4 regions of the Clostridium sp. Marseille-Q5894 genome follow, and region 4 is predicted to be linked to each of the others. Evidence: predicted binding sites of a transcription regulator. Region 4 holds the regulator's gene; each other region holds the start of a gene.
What was found. The regulator Rex, encoded in region 4, represses fermentation and respiration genes when NADH is low (regulators of the CRP and FNR family bind a similar motif). The targets are predictions, from matches to a motif close to ATTGTTAANNNNTTAACAAT.
Positions count from the first base shown of each region.

Region 1: a site for Rex is predicted at 1,712-1,731, ahead of adhE (bifunctional acetaldehyde-CoA/alcohol dehydrogenase). Genes of this name have one in related genera too.
Region 2: a site for Rex is predicted at 2,182-2,201, ahead of fucO (lactaldehyde reductase). Genes of this name have one in related genera too.
Region 3: a site for Rex is predicted at 1,916-1,935, ahead of gap (type I glyceraldehyde-3-phosphate dehydrogenase). Genes of this name have one in related genera too.

Region 1 covers NZ_CAMPPT010000004.1:27,375-31,786, reverse strand. The annotation lists gene OC535_RS07210 (calcium/sodium antiporter) at 1-926, shown strand, start outside; gene OC535_RS07205 (glycerophosphodiester phosphodiesterase) at 936-1,625, shown strand; gene adhE (bifunctional acetaldehyde-CoA/alcohol dehydrogenase) at 1,815-4,412, shown strand, end outside.
Region 2 covers NZ_CAMPPT010000008.1:146,602-151,013, forward strand. The annotation lists gene OC535_RS12275 (flavin reductase family protein) at 108-668, shown strand; gene OC535_RS12280 (hypothetical protein) at 1,345-1,608, shown strand; gene fucO (lactaldehyde reductase) at 2,226-3,371, shown strand; gene OC535_RS12290 (helix-turn-helix domain-containing protein) at 3,624-4,412, shown strand, end outside.
Region 3 covers NZ_CAMPPT010000003.1:4,425-8,836, reverse strand. The annotation lists gene argS (arginine--tRNA ligase) at 1-287, shown strand, start outside; gene rpoE (DNA-directed RNA polymerase subunit delta) at 301-648, shown strand; gene OC535_RS05790 (GNAT family N-acetyltransferase) at 687-1,118, shown strand; gene OC535_RS05785 (ATP-dependent Clp protease proteolytic subunit) at 1,321-1,893, opposite strand; gene gap (type I glyceraldehyde-3-phosphate dehydrogenase) at 2,111-3,127, shown strand; gene OC535_RS05775 (SRPBCC family protein) at 3,371-3,769, opposite strand; gene OC535_RS05770 (GNAT family N-acetyltransferase) at 3,818-4,339, opposite strand.
Region 4 covers NZ_CAMPPT010000005.1:32,584-36,995, forward strand. The annotation lists gene tsaB (tRNA (adenosine(37)-N6)-threonylcarbamoyltransferase complex dimerization subunit type 1 TsaB) at 1-464, shown strand, start outside; gene rimI (ribosomal protein S18-alanine N-acetyltransferase) at 458-901, shown strand; gene tsaD (tRNA (adenosine(37)-N6)-threonylcarbamoyltransferase complex transferase subunit TsaD) at 904-1,938, shown strand; gene OC535_RS08745 (redox-sensing transcriptional repressor Rex) at 1,931-2,560, shown strand; gene asnS (asparagine--tRNA ligase) at 2,616-4,001, shown strand; gene OC535_RS08755 (metallophosphoesterase family protein) at 4,108-4,412, shown strand, end outside.

The DNA of each region.
Region 1 (4,412 bases), on a different contig from region 4:
CTTGTTTGATTATAGGGTTTATTTTGTTGATAAAAGGAGCTGATATATTTGTTGAAGGAGCTTCTAAAGTAGCATCGAAATTAAACATTCCACCAATTGTAATTGGCTTGACAATTGTAGCTTTTGGAACGAGTGCGCCTGAAGCAGCAATTTCAATTACTTCGGCGCTGAGCGGTAATGTTGATTTGGCAGTAGGAAATATAATTGGTAGTAATATCATGAATGTATTGCTGATTTTGGGAATTTCTGGATGTATAGCACGTTTGAAAGTGAAGAAAAATACATATCGTTATGAAATTCCTTTTGTAATGGTGATCACTTTGATCTTGCTGATACTTGGAAAGTTTGGTGAGTCAATTGATCGCTTTGATGGAGTGGTTTTATGGATCTTGTTTTTAATGTTTTTATATTATTTATATCGATTAGTTAAAAAAGGTGAGGAAGTACCGATAGATGAGGTTGAAGAAGTTGGCGCTAAAGATACACTGTTACGATTGTTTATAATGATTATCATCGGAATAGCGGCGATCGTGATAGGAAGTGATATGACGATCGATGCAGCTGTTTATATAGCTAAAGTGATTGGAATCAGTCAACGGTTGATCGGTCTTACAATAATTGCATTTGGTACATCGCTGCCAGAATTAGTCACTTCAATGACTGCTGCCTGGAAAGGGAAAAGTGATCTAGCGATTGGTAATATCGTTGGAAGCAATATTTTTAATATTTTATTTGTTTTAGGGACTACAGCATTGATTTCGCCTAACGCGATAGCTTTTGAAAATGGTTTTATTAGTGATGGAATCGTTGCTATTGGAGCATTATTTTTGTTGTATGCATTTATTGATAATGATCTTTTTTTGAAGAAAAGTGGAGCAATCGTAATGCTGATAGGTTATATTGCTTATTTTATAAGTGTTTTATAGGAGAAAATAATGATTAAATTAGGACATAGAGGATATAGTGAAAAATATCCTGAAAATACGATGCTGGCATTTAAAAAGGCAATCGAGGGTAATTTTGATGGTATTGAGACTGATGTTCATTTGACAAAAGATAATCGATTAGTATTGATTCATGATGAGAAAATAAATCGAACTTCTAATGGAAAAGGGTATGTTAAAGATTATACTTATCAGCAGTTATGTCAGTTTAATTTTAATTATCGATTTAAAGATATTGATGCAAAAATTCCGCTATTAGAAGAATTGTTGGATTATTGTATGGATAAAAATGTTATTTTAAATATTGAAATAAAAACTGATAAAATTCAATATCTAAATATTGAAAAGATGACATATGAGATGGTTAAAGAAAAGGGCTTGTTGAATAAAGTTATGTTTTCTTCATTTCATTTAGATAGTTTATTAAAGTTGCGGGAATTGGATGATACATTATATCTTGGTTATTTATACGAAGATAATTATGAAATAAATAAGAAAAAAGTTTTTAAATATAAATTTGATGCAGCGCATCCTAAATATGTATTCTTAAATGAAAAAGAAATTGAAGATTATCATCGTCATGGTGTTGATGTTAATACATGGACAGTTAATAATGAGGATATTAAGAATTTTCTTTCAGAAGCAGGAGTTAAAACAATTATTACGAATCGAGATATCTAAGACTATTTTAGTCTTAGTTTTTTTGTTGCATAATAATTTGATGCTAAATTAAATGTTAGCGTTTTCAAGTATAATAAGCTGCTTTTGTTGTGAAAAAATGCACAATATTGCTTGTCTTTTTTGCCAAATTGGGGTACACTATCAATGGAAACAAATTAAATATTTCACAATGAATTGGAGGAAGAAATAATGGCAGAAAAAAAAGCTGTTAACAAAGTAGTTGAACCAACAAATGAAGAAATAGATGCTAAAGTTGATCAACTAGTTGCAAAAGCTCAAGTAGCTTTATCAAAATTTGAAAACTTTACTCAAGAACAAGTAGATTATATCGTAGCTAAATGTTCTGTAGCAGGATTAGATGCTCATGGTACATTAGCTGAAGCGGCAGTTAATGAAACTGGACGTGGTGTATTTGAAGATAAAGCAGTTAAAAACTTATTTGCTTGTGAATATGTAACAAGTAATTTACGTCACTTAAAAACAGTTGGGATCATTAATGAAGATCCACTTTTAGGAATTACTGAAATAGCTGAACCAGTAGGTGTTGTTTGCGGTATCGTTCCAACAACTAATCCAACTTCAACAGTAATTTTTAAATCATTGATTTGTTTAAAAACAAGAAACCCAATCATCTTCTCATTCCATCCAAGTGCTCATGCATGTTCTGTAATGGCTGCTGTAGTTATTAGAGATGCTGCTGTTGCTGCTGGGGCACCAGAAGATTGTATTCAATGGTTAGATGTTAAATCTATGTATGCAACTACTGCATTAATGAAACATCCAGGTGTTGCAACTATCTTAGCAACTGGTGGTAATGCAATGGTAGCTGCTGCTTATTCTTGTGGTAAACCTGCATTAGGTGTAGGGGCTGGTAACGTTCCTGCATATGTAGAAAAAACATGTGTATTACCAAGAGCTGTAAATGATATTGTATTATCAAAATCATTTGATAATGGTATGATTTGTGCTTCTGAACAAGCTGCTATCGTAGATACAGAAATCTATGATGCATTTATGAAAGAAATTAAAAGATTTAAAGTATACTTTGTAAATAAAGATGAAAAAGCTAAACTAGAACAATTTATGTTTGGTGCAGTTGCTTATGGTGATAATGTAAATGCAGCTAAATTAAATCCTAATGTTGTAGGAAAACCTGCTGTTTGGATCGCTGAACAAGCTGGTTTCAAAGTGCCTGAAGATACACAAATTATTTGTGCTGAATGTGGAGAAGTAGGACCAAATGAACCATTAACAAGAGAAAAATTATCTCCAGTATTAGCAGTTTTAAGAGCTAAAAATACTGAAGACGGTATTTTAAAATCTACTCAAATGGTTGAATTCAATGGATTAGGTCACTCTGCTGCAATTCATACAGAAGATCATGAATTATCTAAGAGATTTGGACATGCTTGTAAAGCAATTCGTATTATCGAAAATGCACCATCTACATTTGGTGGTATTGGTTCTGTTTACAATGCATTCATTCCATCATTAACTTTAGGTTGTGGTTCTTACGGACATAACTCAGTATCTAATAACGTAAGTGCTGTTAACTTAATCAATATTAAAAGAATAGGGAGACGTAATAACAATATGCAATGGGTTAAACTTCCTCCAAAAATTTATTTCGAAAAAAATTCAATTAAATATCTAAGAGATATGAAAGTTATGGAAAAAGCCATGATCGTTACAGATAGAGGAATGTACAATCTTGGTTATGTAGAAAAAATTGAAGATGTAATTAGAAGAAGACGTAATAAAGTAGATTTAGAATTATTCTTTGATGTAGAACCAGATCCAAGTTTTGATACAGTTCAAGCTGGACTTGAATTAATGAACAAATTCCAACCTGATACTATTATTGCATTAGGTGGTGGGTCTTCAATGGATGCTGCAAAAGTTATGTGGTTATTATATGAAAACCCAGAAGTTTGCTTCGATGATATTAAACAAAAATTCATGGATATTAGAAAACGTGCTTTCAAATTCCCAGAATTAGGAAAGAAAGCTAGATTGATCTGTATTCCAACAACTTCAGGAACAGGTTCAGAAGTTACTCCATTCTCAGTTATTACTGACAAATCTTGCAATAAGAAATATCCATTAACTGACTATGCTTTAACTCCAACTGTAGCTATCGTTGATCCTGAATTCGTAATGAGTTTACCAGCTTCTATTGCAGCTGATACTGGTATTGACGTATTAACACATGCAGTTGAAGCTTATGTATCTATCTTAGCTTCTGACTTTACTGATGGATGGGCTAAACAAGCTGTTAAATTAGTATTTGATTATTTAGAAGAATCAGTTACTAAAGGAACTCCATTAGCTAGAGAAAAAATGCACAATGCTGCAACAATTGCAGGTATGGCATTTGCTAATGCATTCTTAGGTATGAACCACTCATTAGCTCATAAGATTGGTGGAGAATTCCACGTACCACATGGTCGTACAAATGGTATCTTATTACCACACGTTATTAAATATAATGGAACTATTCCAACTAAATTAAATATCTGGCCAAAAATTGAAAACTATAAAGCAGATGTTAAATATATGGAATTAGCTCAATTAATTGGATTAAATCCAAAAACTCCTGCAGAAGGTGTTCAAATGTTTGCTGATGCATGTGAAGAATTATGTCACAAAGTTGGTTTAGCATCTAACATCGAATCTCAAGGAATCGATAAGAAAGATTGGGATGAAGCAATTCATAGAATGGCTATGAATGCTTACGAAGATCAATGTACTCCTGCAAACCCAAGAATGCCAATGGTACATGATATG
Region 2 (4,412 bases), on a different contig from region 4:
GTTTTTACAAAACTCAAATCAACTGCTATTGTTGAAGGAAATGAAGTCGTTGATCCTTTGTCGTAACAGAAGTATATACAAAAATCAATTATTAGGAGGACATAAACATGAGAAAAAATTTTGGTGCAAAACCATATATTTATCCACAACCAGTATTTATTATTGGTTCATATGATGAAAATGGAGTGGCAGATGCAATGAATGCTGCTTGGGGAAGTATTGCTGATTATGAAACGATTGCTTTATATTTAAGTGCAGGGCATAAAACTGTAAAGAATATTTTAAATAAAAAAGCTTTTACAGTTAGTATGGCTACAGAAGATGAAATGACAGCAAGTGACTATGTGGGTATCGTTTCAGCCAACACGGTACCTAATAAATTAGAAAAAACAAAGTGGCATATATCAAAGAGTGAAACCATTGATGCTCCTATTTTTGAGGAACTGCCAATGACATTAGAATGCCAGCTAGAAAGTTATGATGAAAAAACACATCTATTATTAGGAAAGATTATTAATGTGAGTGCTGATGAGAGAATATTAGATGAAAATGATGAAATCGATCCAACAAAATTAAAACCTATTATCTTTGATGCAGTTCATAATACTTATCTAAAGATCGGAAAGCAAGTAGGACATGCTTTTAAAGATGGTCAAATATTGAAATAGAAATATTTATAAACAGTTATTTTAGAAAAGAGATGTGAGGTTATGAAGAAAAAGAGAATTTTAGATATTGTCATGTTTATTTTATTATTCTTTTTGATGGGATATTAAAAGACAGGTGAATTGATTCATATCGTATTAGGTATGATTATATTTATTTTGCATCATATTTTTAATGGGAAGTGGTATAAAACTATATTTCATGGTAAATATTCAGTCATCAAAATGATATATATAGTGATCGATTTTCTTTTATTGATAAATGTGATCATATTGGTATTAAGTGGCATTTCCATGTTAGAAATTCTTCCTTTTAGATTCATGCCTCTTTCTCTAGCAAGATTGTTACACATGGTTTTAGCAAATTGGGGTTTTATCTTAATGGCTATTCATTTAGGATTGCATAGTCAAACCATTATTAAACCAATAAAGAAAAATTTGAAAATAGTTCAAGTATGACATTCATTACTGTTCCTTATTGTATCGCTGCACTTGGTATTATAATGTTTATTAAAAATCAGTTTATTTCTGTTAACTCGATTTGCATATTTTGATGAGAATACAGGTATGTTTCGATTGATCATAGAGTATTTATTAATATCTACTTTGTTTGTAATATTGACACATATAGTTATAAGGTTTATTCAAAATCATTTGAAAAGAAAGTAGGAAATGTTATATGAAAAAGAAAACGATAAAATTTTTGAAAAAAGATTTATTATTTAAAATGATTATAATAGTTTTATTTGGTTTACATATTATGGTTTTATTACAAAATGATGTTATATCTTTAAATAATGATCAAAATTATAAAATAGATACCGTCTCTCATAATGATTCTGTCAATAATGATATTGTTGATGAAGATAAAAATATACTTTTTTATGATGTTGGATTACTTTTTTCACTAAATAATTGGATAATCAACAGTATCTTATTATAATCAAAAAGAAATCTTATCAATTACAGATCTACTTGATGAAATAGAAAATGAGACATTATTTCACTACTATCTCAAACAAGTGCATTGATTTTAACTATTGTATTATAAAAAATGTTAGGCTAGTACTACTAAAGAAATATCTGAAATATTAGAAATAACTTCATTTATTTATTGTTTAAAAAATACTGTAAATGATAAAAAATTAGTGTAGTAATGGTCTATAAAGTAAAAAGGCAAAAAGATACTTTAATATGAGTACTTTGACAACTGAATAATAGCGGATACGTTCCTGTTAAGTGAGTTTTTTTAACAAATAAGCCGGTTATCTAATAGGGAAATAAAATATTGAGTTATAAAAATAGATTAGCATTTTTTTGACAAAGATACTTAATAATAATAATGATATTTCGTCCAAATGGTAAAACTTATATGAGAGTTTTGCTAGAGTTTGTTTGATATTAGTTCTTGTTTTTTGGATAAATGGAAAATTAAAAATAAATATTTAGTTATATATAATAATTTTTTGAAATGTTACAAACTCTTTCATCTGTAACTTGTTTTTAATTTCACATGAATGATAAAATATAATCAACATAAAACAAAGGAGATTATAAAATATGGCTAACAGATTTGTATTAAATGAAACAAGTTATCATGGAAAAGGAGCAATCGAAGCTATTGTTACTGAAGCAAAAGCAAGAGGTTTTCAAAAAGCTTTAGTTTGTTCAGATCCAGATTTAATTAAATTTGGAGTAACTCAAAAAGTGACAGATTTATTAGATGAAGCAGGATTGGCTTATGAAGTGTATTCAGAAATCAAACCAAATCCAACTATTGAAAATGTTCAACATGGTGTGAAAGCATTACATGATGCTGGTGCTGATTATATTATTGCGATTGGTGGAGGATCATCAATGGATACTGCTAAAGCAATAGGTATTATTGATCGAAACCCTGAATTTGAGGATGTCAGAAGTCTTGAGGGTGTTGCAGATACTAAAAATCCTTGTACACCAATTTTTGCAGTTCCTTCGACTGCCGGAACTGCAGCTGAGGTTACTATAAATTATGTTATTACTGATGCTGAAAAGAATAGAAAAATGGTATGTGTAGATGTACATGATATTCCAGTTGTTGCATTTGTTGATCCAGATATGATGTCAACGATGCCTAAAGGTTTAACGGCAGCGACTGGTATGGATGCATTAACTCATGCAATTGAAGGTTATATTACTAAAGGTGCTTGGGAAATGAGCGATATGTTCCATATCAAAGCAATTGAAATTATTTCTAAATCATTAAGAGGTGCAGTTGATAATACACCAGAAGGTAGAGAAGGTATGGCTTTAGGACAATATGTTGCTGGTATGGGATTCTCTAACGTAGGTTTAGGATTAGTTCACTCAATGGCTCACCCACTTGGAGCTTTATATGATACTCCTCATGGTGTTGCTAATGCTATTATTTTACCAACAGTTATGGAATATAACGCAGAATATACTGGAGAAAAATATAAAGATATTGCTGAAGCAATGGGTGTAGATACAACTGGTATGACTCAAGAAGAATACAGAAAAGCAGCTATAAATGCAGTTAAACAATTATCAATTGATGTTGGAATTCCAGCTGACTTAAAAGAAATTGTAAAAGCTGAGGATCTAGATTTCTTAAGTGAATCAGCATTAGCTGATGCCTGCTGTCCAGGTAATCCAAGAGATACAAATATTGAGGAAATCAAAAAATTGTATGAATCTTTACTATAATAATTAAGATATTGCTGAATAGATTTAAATCTATTCAGTTTTTTTAATAAAATATAATATTTTTGTTAACTTAAAGTTAATAAAAAAATATTATTATCTATTTGGGATAACAGATTTAAAGAGATGATGTATAAATTTTAAAAATCTTTCATAAAATAAATGTGATTAGGTTATTGTCAATAATAATAATTATGATATAATTTAAATGTTTATTATGGGTTTTTTAATTAAATAGAAAAAGGAGGATAGCTCATGGAAAGTATTAGCGAACATGTAAAAAGAGAGCGTGAAGCTAGAGGAATTACGTTAGAGGAATTAGCTAAAGGAACATTTATTTCTGTAGCTGTCTTGAAAGATATAGAATCAGGAGCATTTGATAAGTATAAAGGCGATGAATTGTATTTAAAGATGTATTTGAGAAAAATTGCCAAGTATTTAGGAATGGAAGAAAAAGAGTTGGATGCTGAGTTTGAAGCATTGACTCAAGAGATACAATTAGAACAAATAAATCAAAATAAAAGAAAAAAACGATCTGATGAAGAAAATAAAAAAAATGTAACTATTTCTGGGAAAGTAAGTGATACATTTAAGGATTTAAAGGGTGTTAAACCTAAAAAACCAGTTCCCAATAAAAGAGTCTATGAAGATCGTTATTTGATGAGATATTTTAAATATGCTTTGGTTGTTTTGGTTTGTGTAGCGATTATTTTCGTTGTTTGGTATTCGATTGTTGCAAGTAAATCACCTAGTGATAACAATGGTTTTAAAGAAAATAATACGCCGACTGTTGAGGGAAATAATGAAAGTGGTACTCAAGATACAGATGATTCTAATGATACAAAAGATAACGAAGATGATAAAAATGATGATAAGAAAGATGATGGGCAAACAACAGCTAATAGTGTGGAAATAACTAAGAATGGAAAATTGGATTATAGTTTTAAATTAGCTGATGGAGAAGAAAAAATTAAATTTAAGGCTGAATTTGTGGGGCGTACATGGTGTCAATTAAAAGTAAATGGGACAGAGTATGAGGGATTC
Region 3 (4,412 bases), on a different contig from region 4:
ACAAATTTGATTTATTAGTTAATGATAAAGAAATTGAATTAGTTAAACATATTAATGAATTTAAAAACGTAATTATTGATGGAGCGATAAATCGAGCACCACACAAAATTGCTAATTATATTCAAAGATTAGCACAATTATTTCATAGTTTTTATAATGAATGCTATGTTATTGATGAAAATAATCTTGAATTAAGTGGACAAAGATTGGCATTAGTGGAGGCTACAAGAATTACAATGGCTAATGCTTTGAATTTAATTGGGGTAAGTGCTCCAGAAAAAATGTAGGAGGATCGTTAAAATGGATAGCATGAATAAATATTATAATATGTCTATGGTTGATGTTGCATATGAATTAATGTCTAAAAAGAGATCGGCAGTTAATTTCTATAAATTATGGGAAGAAGTTTGTCAAATGAAGAAATTTGATGAAATAGAAAAAGATGATAAAGAATCATTATTCTATACTAATATTACTTTAGATGGTCGCTTTATCACTGTAGGTGAAAATAATTGGGATTTAAGAAGTCGTCATAAATTTAGTGATGTTCATATCGATATGAATGATATCTATGCTGATGATGAAGAAGATGTATCTGAAGAACCAGAAGAAGATGTAGATTCAACAATTGAAGATGATTATAATTAAGCAAGACTTAGGTTTTGCTTTTTTATAGGTAAAGAGAAATGATCAGAAAAGTAACTGTAGATGATTATGAAGCAATCGCTAAATTACTAATTAAAACATTTAGAGCTTTTCCCTGGAACGAAGAGTGGGATTATTATCAAGCACTTCAAAGAGTAAAACAATTAGATGATGGTAAATATACAAGATGCTATGTTTATTTGATAAATAATAAAATAGTAGGGGTTATGTGTGGAAAAATAGTTACTTATGTTGAAGATGTAGTGTTAATGATTGAAGATTTTTATGTTGATCTAGATTATCAAAGGATGGGGATTGGTGGTAAAATGTTAACTTTACTTGAAAAAGAAATAAATGAAGTTGATAGTTTTATGTTATTGACAGGAAAAGGTTTTTATAGTGTTGATTTTTATCAAAAAAATGGGTTCGTGATACAGGATGATGTTGTCTTTATGAGTAAAAAAATACATTGACAAAGTTTTTATAAAATTTTATTATACAGATAAGTTATAGAAGGGAAATATGATATGTTAAGTCGGTTTAAAGGAATAAAACTAAGATGGTATCATTTTATTATTTTTTGGTTACCAGGCGGTATTTTTTGGTTATCTTGTTTATTGGCATATCAGTGTAGAAATACAAAGATAATATAAAAGACATCAAATTTGATGTCTTTTATATTATCTCATCAATTAAACCATATTTTAATGCTTCATCTGGTTCTAAAAAATAGTCACGATCAGTATCTATAATTATTTTATTTAATGGTTGATTTGTATTTTGGCTTAAGATTTTATTTAACTTTTCTTTTTGTTTTAAAATACGCTTGGCATTAATTTCAATATCGCTCGCCTGTCCTTCAAAAGCTCCTAAGGGCTGATGGATCATGATTTCACTATTAGGAAGGCTACAGCGTTTTCCTTTAGAACCGGAACTAAGTAAAAAAGCAGCCATGCTTGCAGCCATTCCAATGACAATAGTAGAAACATCACATTTAATAAAATTCATGGTATCATAAATAGCCATTCCCGCGTTAATACTGCCTCCAGGTGAGTTAATGTACATAAAAATATCAGCACTGTTATCAATGGATTCTAAATATAATAATTGACCAACAATACTGCTAGCCATTTTATCATCAATGGTACCAGTTAATAAAATAATTCGATCTTCTAAAAGTCGTGAATAGATATCATAAGCATATTCACGTTGATTTGTTTTTTCGATTACAGTAGGAATTAAATGCATTATCTTACCTCCATATTTAAGTATAGTGATTTAAATAATAATTATTCATTTTATCTTTTATTTAATCGAAATGAAATCAGTTATATTTTTGATTTTAATTAAGACAAAATTTAATTTTTAATTATTTTTTTTAATGAAACCCATTTCATTAGTTGCTTTTCTTTAATTTCTGGAATATAATATGTTCATAAAGAACATTCAAGGAGGAATATAAAGAATGGCAGTAAAAGTAGCAATTAATGGATTTGGACGTATTGGACGTCTTGCATTCAGACAAATGTTTGGTGCTGAAGGATATGAAGTTGTAGCAATCAACGATTTAACTGATCCAAAAATGTTAGCACATTTATTAAAATATGATTCAGCACAAGGTAAATATGCATTAGCTGATACAGTTTCAGCTGGTGAAGGATCTATTACTGTAGACGGTAAAGAAATTAAAATTTATGCAGAAGCAGATGCTTCAAAATTACCTTGGGGTGAATTAGGAGTAGACGTAGTATTAGAATGTACTGGTTTCTATACTTCTAAAGCTAAATCTCAAGCTCATATTGATGCAGGAGCTAAAAAAGTTGTTATCTCTGCACCAGCAGGAAATGACTTACCAACAGTTGTATTTGGTGTAAACGAAGGTGTTTTAACTGCTGATGATACTATTATCTCTGCAGCTTCTTGTACAACTAACTGTTTAGCACCTATGGCTAATGCTTTAAATAAATTAGCACCAATCAAATCTGGTATCATGTTAACAGTACATGCTTATACTGGAGATCAAATGGTATTAGATGGACCTCATAGAAAAGGTGATTTAAGAAGAGCTCGTGCAGCTGCAGTAAATATTGTACCTAACTCAACTGGTGCAGCAAAAGCTATTGGATTAGTAATCCCAGAATTAAATGGAAAATTAATTGGTTCAGCTCAACGTGTACCAGTTCCTACTGGATCAACTACAATCTTAACTTCAGTTGTTGAAGGTGAAGTTACAGTTGATGAAGTAAATGCAGCTATGAAAGCAGCAACAACTCCATCATTTGGATACACTGAAGAACAATTAGTATCTTCTGATATTATCGGAATTACTTACGGATCATTATTTGATGCAACTCAAACTATGGTTAAACCATTAGATAATGGAACTACTGAAGTTCAAACTGTTGCATGGTATGATAATGAAAATTCATATACTTCTAACATGGTTAGAACAATCAAATATTTTGCTGAATTAACAAAATAATTAATTGAAACTTAATGCAAAGACTAGTCATTGACTAGTCTTTTTCGTTATTTAATATAAGTTTTATATGTGATTTGAGATTGAAATTACAAAATTCATTTATTTTACCATGATGAATAAGACTTGATATGACGCTAAAAATGTGATGGACACCAAAATAAAAGGTGTCCTTTTTTATACGATAAAAGCGTTAAATACAAATCTCAAGATATTTATGCGGATGTGAAATTATTAAACTGGAAGCTATTGTTCCAATGCTTTCTTTAAATCCAAAACAAATTGTGTCTGTTGCTTTTTTAGATAAAATTTTACAAATGGCTTCATAAACCATTTTTTTGGAATCACATTTTCTGTGAAATCTATTTGTGTTTCATTTCCTTTGGAAGTAAAAATACCAATCCAATGTCCTTTCATATTATTGTTTTCCATATCAAACTCCCATCGTTTATGTGGTTCTACAAATGTAACAGTAAAAGAAGTAGCATATCCCTCTTTAGTATATTCAATAAATTTATTCTTATCTATTATTTCTGTTTTACTTAAATCGCTTCGCCATATACTATATTTATCAATATCTAAAACAATTTCCCAAACTTTATAAATATCGCTGTCAAGAATACATTTTATATTTGAAGTTGCCATTTTTACACTTCCTTTCAAATTTTAGTTTCGCTATAAACTGAAATTTGCTTATAATACTTTTTCAAGAAATAAATGCTCTTTGTGAGCTATGGTATTACCTATTTTCATAGAAGCTGTCGCAATAACTTGAAAACCTAATTTCTTATATAGTGATACTGCAGGGATGTTTTGACTTCCAGTATCAAGCCTCAATACTTTACAAGAATTATTCTTTGCCATTTCCATAGCATGACGCATAAGAGATGATGCAATTCCATTCCCTGCCATACTTGGGCGAACTATAAGCAAGTGAATAACCATTACTTCATCATCTATTAAAGTTTGTCCCCAGATAATTCCTGCGTATTCTGTCGGCTGCACATTGTCTATAATTATACTACCTGCAATACTGCCTGCTTTTTCATACACATATAATGCCCCAACACTTATGGCTCTTTCAGCATCTTTTCTGGTTGGATATATCCCCTTTTTAAATACCGTAAATGCTTTATACTCAATCTCGTGCTTAAAATGCTCATTATAAATATCTTCGATCTGTTCAATATCATTGAATGTTGCTTTTCTAATCATATAATGTAACCCTTCAAATCTCAATTTTTTTATTTTTCCATATTCACATTATAACAGTTCCATATATTTGCAA
Region 4 (4,412 bases):
TAGAAAAAAATAATTTTGATGTTCTCGATGTTGATGAAATGATCATCACGATCGGTCCTGGTTCCTATACCGGACAAAGAGTTGCTTTAACGATTGCTAAAACTTTAGCTGCGATAAGTAAGATCAAAATCAAAGCAGTATCTTCTTTACATGGTTATGTAGGAAAAAATAAAGCAATCAGTGTTATTGATGCCCGCAGTAAAAAAATATTTGTTGGTGTTTATGATAATAATCATAGTGTTGTCGCTGATCAAATCATGTTGATTGAGGAATTTGCGACTTTTAAAAAGCAATATGCCAATTACCCTGTTTGGGGTGATAGTGAAATAGTGGGTCATGATAAAGTTGAAATTGATTTAAGTAATAATATATATCAGGCTGCTAAAAGTGTCGATTATGTAAAGGATGTCGATAATCTAGTACCGCAGTATTTAAAAGATGTTGAGGCTAAAAAGATATGCTGATTAGACGGATGGATCTTTTAGATATTGATAAAATCGTCGCTTTAGAGCAGGAACTGTTTAGTTCCCCTTGGGATAAAGAAGCATTTTATTATGAATTGGAAAAAAATGCGTTTTCAACAATTCTAGTTTTAGAAGATGAGTTAGAAATAATTGGATATATTGGGATGTGGTTATTAGGCGATCAGACGCAAATAACGACGTTAGGGATAAAGAAAGCATATCAGGGTAATGGTTATGCTAAAAAATTAATGGATAAATGTGAAGAAATCACGAAAATGATGGGATATGCTAATATTAATTTAGAAGTTAGGATATCAAACCAAAGAGCAATCAGGTTGTATGAAAAATGTGGTTTCAAGATCGTAGCAATTAGAAAGAACTATTATCAGGATAATCATGAAGATGCATATTTAATGATAAAAGAAATGGAGGTATAAAGATGTCACTGATTTTAGCAATCGAATCAAGTTGTGATGAAATGGCAATGGCAATATTAAAAGATAAACGGGAATTTTTATCAAGTGTAGTAGCTTCACAAATTGATGTTCATGCTCTATATGGAGGCGTCGTTCCAGAAATTGCCAGTAGAAAACATGTAGAGTGTGTAAGTCTAGTATTAAAAGAAACTTTAAAAAAGGCCAATATCACGATTGATGAAATTGATGCCATAGCGGTTACTAAAGGACCAGGGCTGGTTGGATCACTGCATATTGGTCTGCAGGCGGCTAAGACGATAGCCATGGCATATCATAAACCATTGATCGGAGTTCATCATATCGCCGGACATATATACGCTAATAATTATAATCAAGATATGATTTATCCAAGTTTATGCTTAGTTGTAAGCGGTGGACATAGTGAACTGGTTTTGTTGAAAGCACCATTTGAATTTGAAGTAATTGGGATGACTTTAGATGATGCTGTTGGTGAGGCTTATGATAAAGTAGGTCGAGTATTAAACTTACCATATCCTGGTGGACCGGTAATCGATAAGATGGCAAGTGCTGGTAAACATACTTATGATTTGCCTGTTCCTTTAGATGATGATAGTTATAATTTTAGTTTTAGCGGGTTAAAATCAGCAGTAATTAATTTAAATCATAAAGCTAAACAGCGTGGTGAAATAATAAATAAAGATGATTTAGCTGCTTCTTTTCAAGAAGTCGTGATTGAAGTTTTGGTCAATAAAACAATCAGAGCCGCTAAAACTTATGGGATAAAACAAGTAATGCTGGCTGGTGGTGTCAGTGCTAATCGGGGATTAAGAAAAGCTATGGAAACAGCTGTTAAAGATTTAGATGGGGTTGAATTATTATTACCGCCAATGAGCTGTTGTACCGATAATGCGATGATGATTGCTTTAGCAGCTAAAGAAATGTATGATTTAAAAATGTTTAGTGATTTATCTTTAGGGATAAAACCTAATTTGGATCTTGAAAATGAATCGGTTAGTGAGGTAAATCGAAATGGATAAAAAAATCTCTAATGCGACGATGTCGCGTTATCCGGTTTATTTAAAAGCATTAAGAAAGATGCAGCATGAAGGAAAAGAAAATTGCTTATCTAGTGAACTATCAGAATTAACCGGAATCCAGGATACCACGATTCGTCGGGATTTTACTTATTTGTCAAAAACAGATAATTTTGGACAACGGGGTAAAGGTTATGACGTTAAACACTTGATCGATGGCTTAAGTGAAGTGCTTGGTTTAGGTCTAGATGAGTCGATTATTTTGATCGGAGTCGGAAATTTAGGTAGTGCGATCTTAAAATATAATCGCTGGCAATATACAGTAGGAAAAATCGTTTGTGGTTACGATCAGGATAAAAATAAAGAGGGCGAACGTTTTGGGGTCAAATTATATAATATCGATGATTTAGAAAAAACGTTTCCTAGAGATTGTAAGATTGCGATTCTGGCTATTTCAGAAAATGTTCAGGCAACGGTCGATCGTTTGATGGATCTAGGAATAAAAGGAATCGTTGATTTTACTCATACCCATTTTACGGTTAGACCAGGGGTTGAAGTACAGCAGGTCGATGTAGTTGTCGCAATTCAAGAATTAGTAATTAAGATGGATTCAAATCAGCAATAATACTTGAATAGTCGCGTAAATAAAGTATATAATATGTAAAACTAGGAGGATTAATATGTTTGAATTTATAACGGTTAGAGAACTATATGAAATGTTTTTAAGTAACCAGGTAATGGATTTAGAGGGTTATGAGTATGTTGAACTTGAAGGATGGGTTCGAACTAATCGTAATAGTGGTAAATTAGGGTTTATTGCACTTAACGATGGGACGTATTTTAAAAACTTACAAATTGTTTACACTGAACAAGGAATTGAAAATTATGCTGAAATTGATAAGTTATCAACAGGAAGTGCAATCAGAGTAGTTGGTAAATTGAAATTGACGCCAGAGGGAAAACAGCCATTTGAAGTTGAGGCAACAGAAATTGAAATTGAAGGTCGCTGTGATGAAGATTTTCCTTTACAAAAGAAACGGCATTCATTTGAATATATGCGCGAAATTCCTCATTTAAGACCAAGAGCTAATTCGTTTTACGCAATTTTTAGATTACGTAGTGTATTGTCGATGGCGATTCATGAATTTTTCCAATCACAAGGATTTGTTTATGTTCATACACCAATCATTACTAGTAATGATGGTGAAGGTGCTGGAGAAATGTTTAGAGCAACAACGATCGATGATACAAATTTCAAAGAAGATTTCTTTGAAAAAGAGGCTTTCTTAACAGTTACTGGACAATTACATGTTGAAGCATTTGCGATGGCTTTTAGAGATGTGTATACATTTGGACCAGCGTTTAGAGCAGAAAATTCGAATACTTCTAGACATGCTAGTGAGTTCTGGATGATTGAACCAGAAATAGCTTTTGCAGATCTTGAAGATGATATGGATCTTATTGAAGATATGGTTAAATATTGTATTGATTATGTTTTAGATAATGCACCTGAGGAAATGAACTTTTTTGCATCGATGATCGATAAAGATTGTATTGAGCGTATTACTAAAGTAAGAAATAGTGAATTTAAACGAATGACATATACAGAGGCAATTGAAATATTAGAAAAAGCAGATGTTAAATTTAAAAACAAAGTATCTTGGGGAATGGATTTAAACAGTGAACATGAACGTTATATTTGTGAGCAGGTTGTTAAAGGACCGGTATTTTTAACTGATTATCCAAAAGAAATCAAAGCGTTCTATATGCGTTTAAATGATGACAATAAGACTGTTGCTGCTTGCGATTTGTTAGTTCCAGGAATTGGTGAATTAGTTGGTGGTAGTCAGCGCGAAGAAAGATATGATGTTTTAGAGAAAATTATGGACGAGAAGAAAATGAGTAAAGAAGGATTACAGTGGTATATGGATCTCCGTCGTTTTGGGGGTTGTAAACATGCTGGATTTGGTTTAGGATTTGATCGTTTCTTAATGTATTTAACTGGTATGCAAAATATTCGTGATGTTGAACCATTCCCAAGAACACCAAGAAATTTGAAATTCTAAAAAGCCTATTTTTATAGGCTTTTTCTTTTAAAATCGTTGAATTAATATATTTTAATTATTTATTCTTTACTTGATTGCGGTATAATATAAAATAGGAGGCGATAAAATGAATGAGTATGATTTGATCAACTGTTATTTGAATTTGATTTATGATAATAGTGTAACTTATTTTAGTCGCATTCTTGATGGATATCGTGGCTTATGTCAGTTTAGAAAGTGGATGTATAAACGTAATATTAACATAAATGCAATTGAAAATATTGGTTATGATACATTTATGGCAATTATTAAAGCTAAGAGGGTGGAACAGATAATTGATAAATTTGATCCTAAGCACTATCAGGAGTTAATTGATTATATAAAGGTGGAAAGAGATAAGTATCAAATTGTAGCGTTATCTAGTTTTAATTA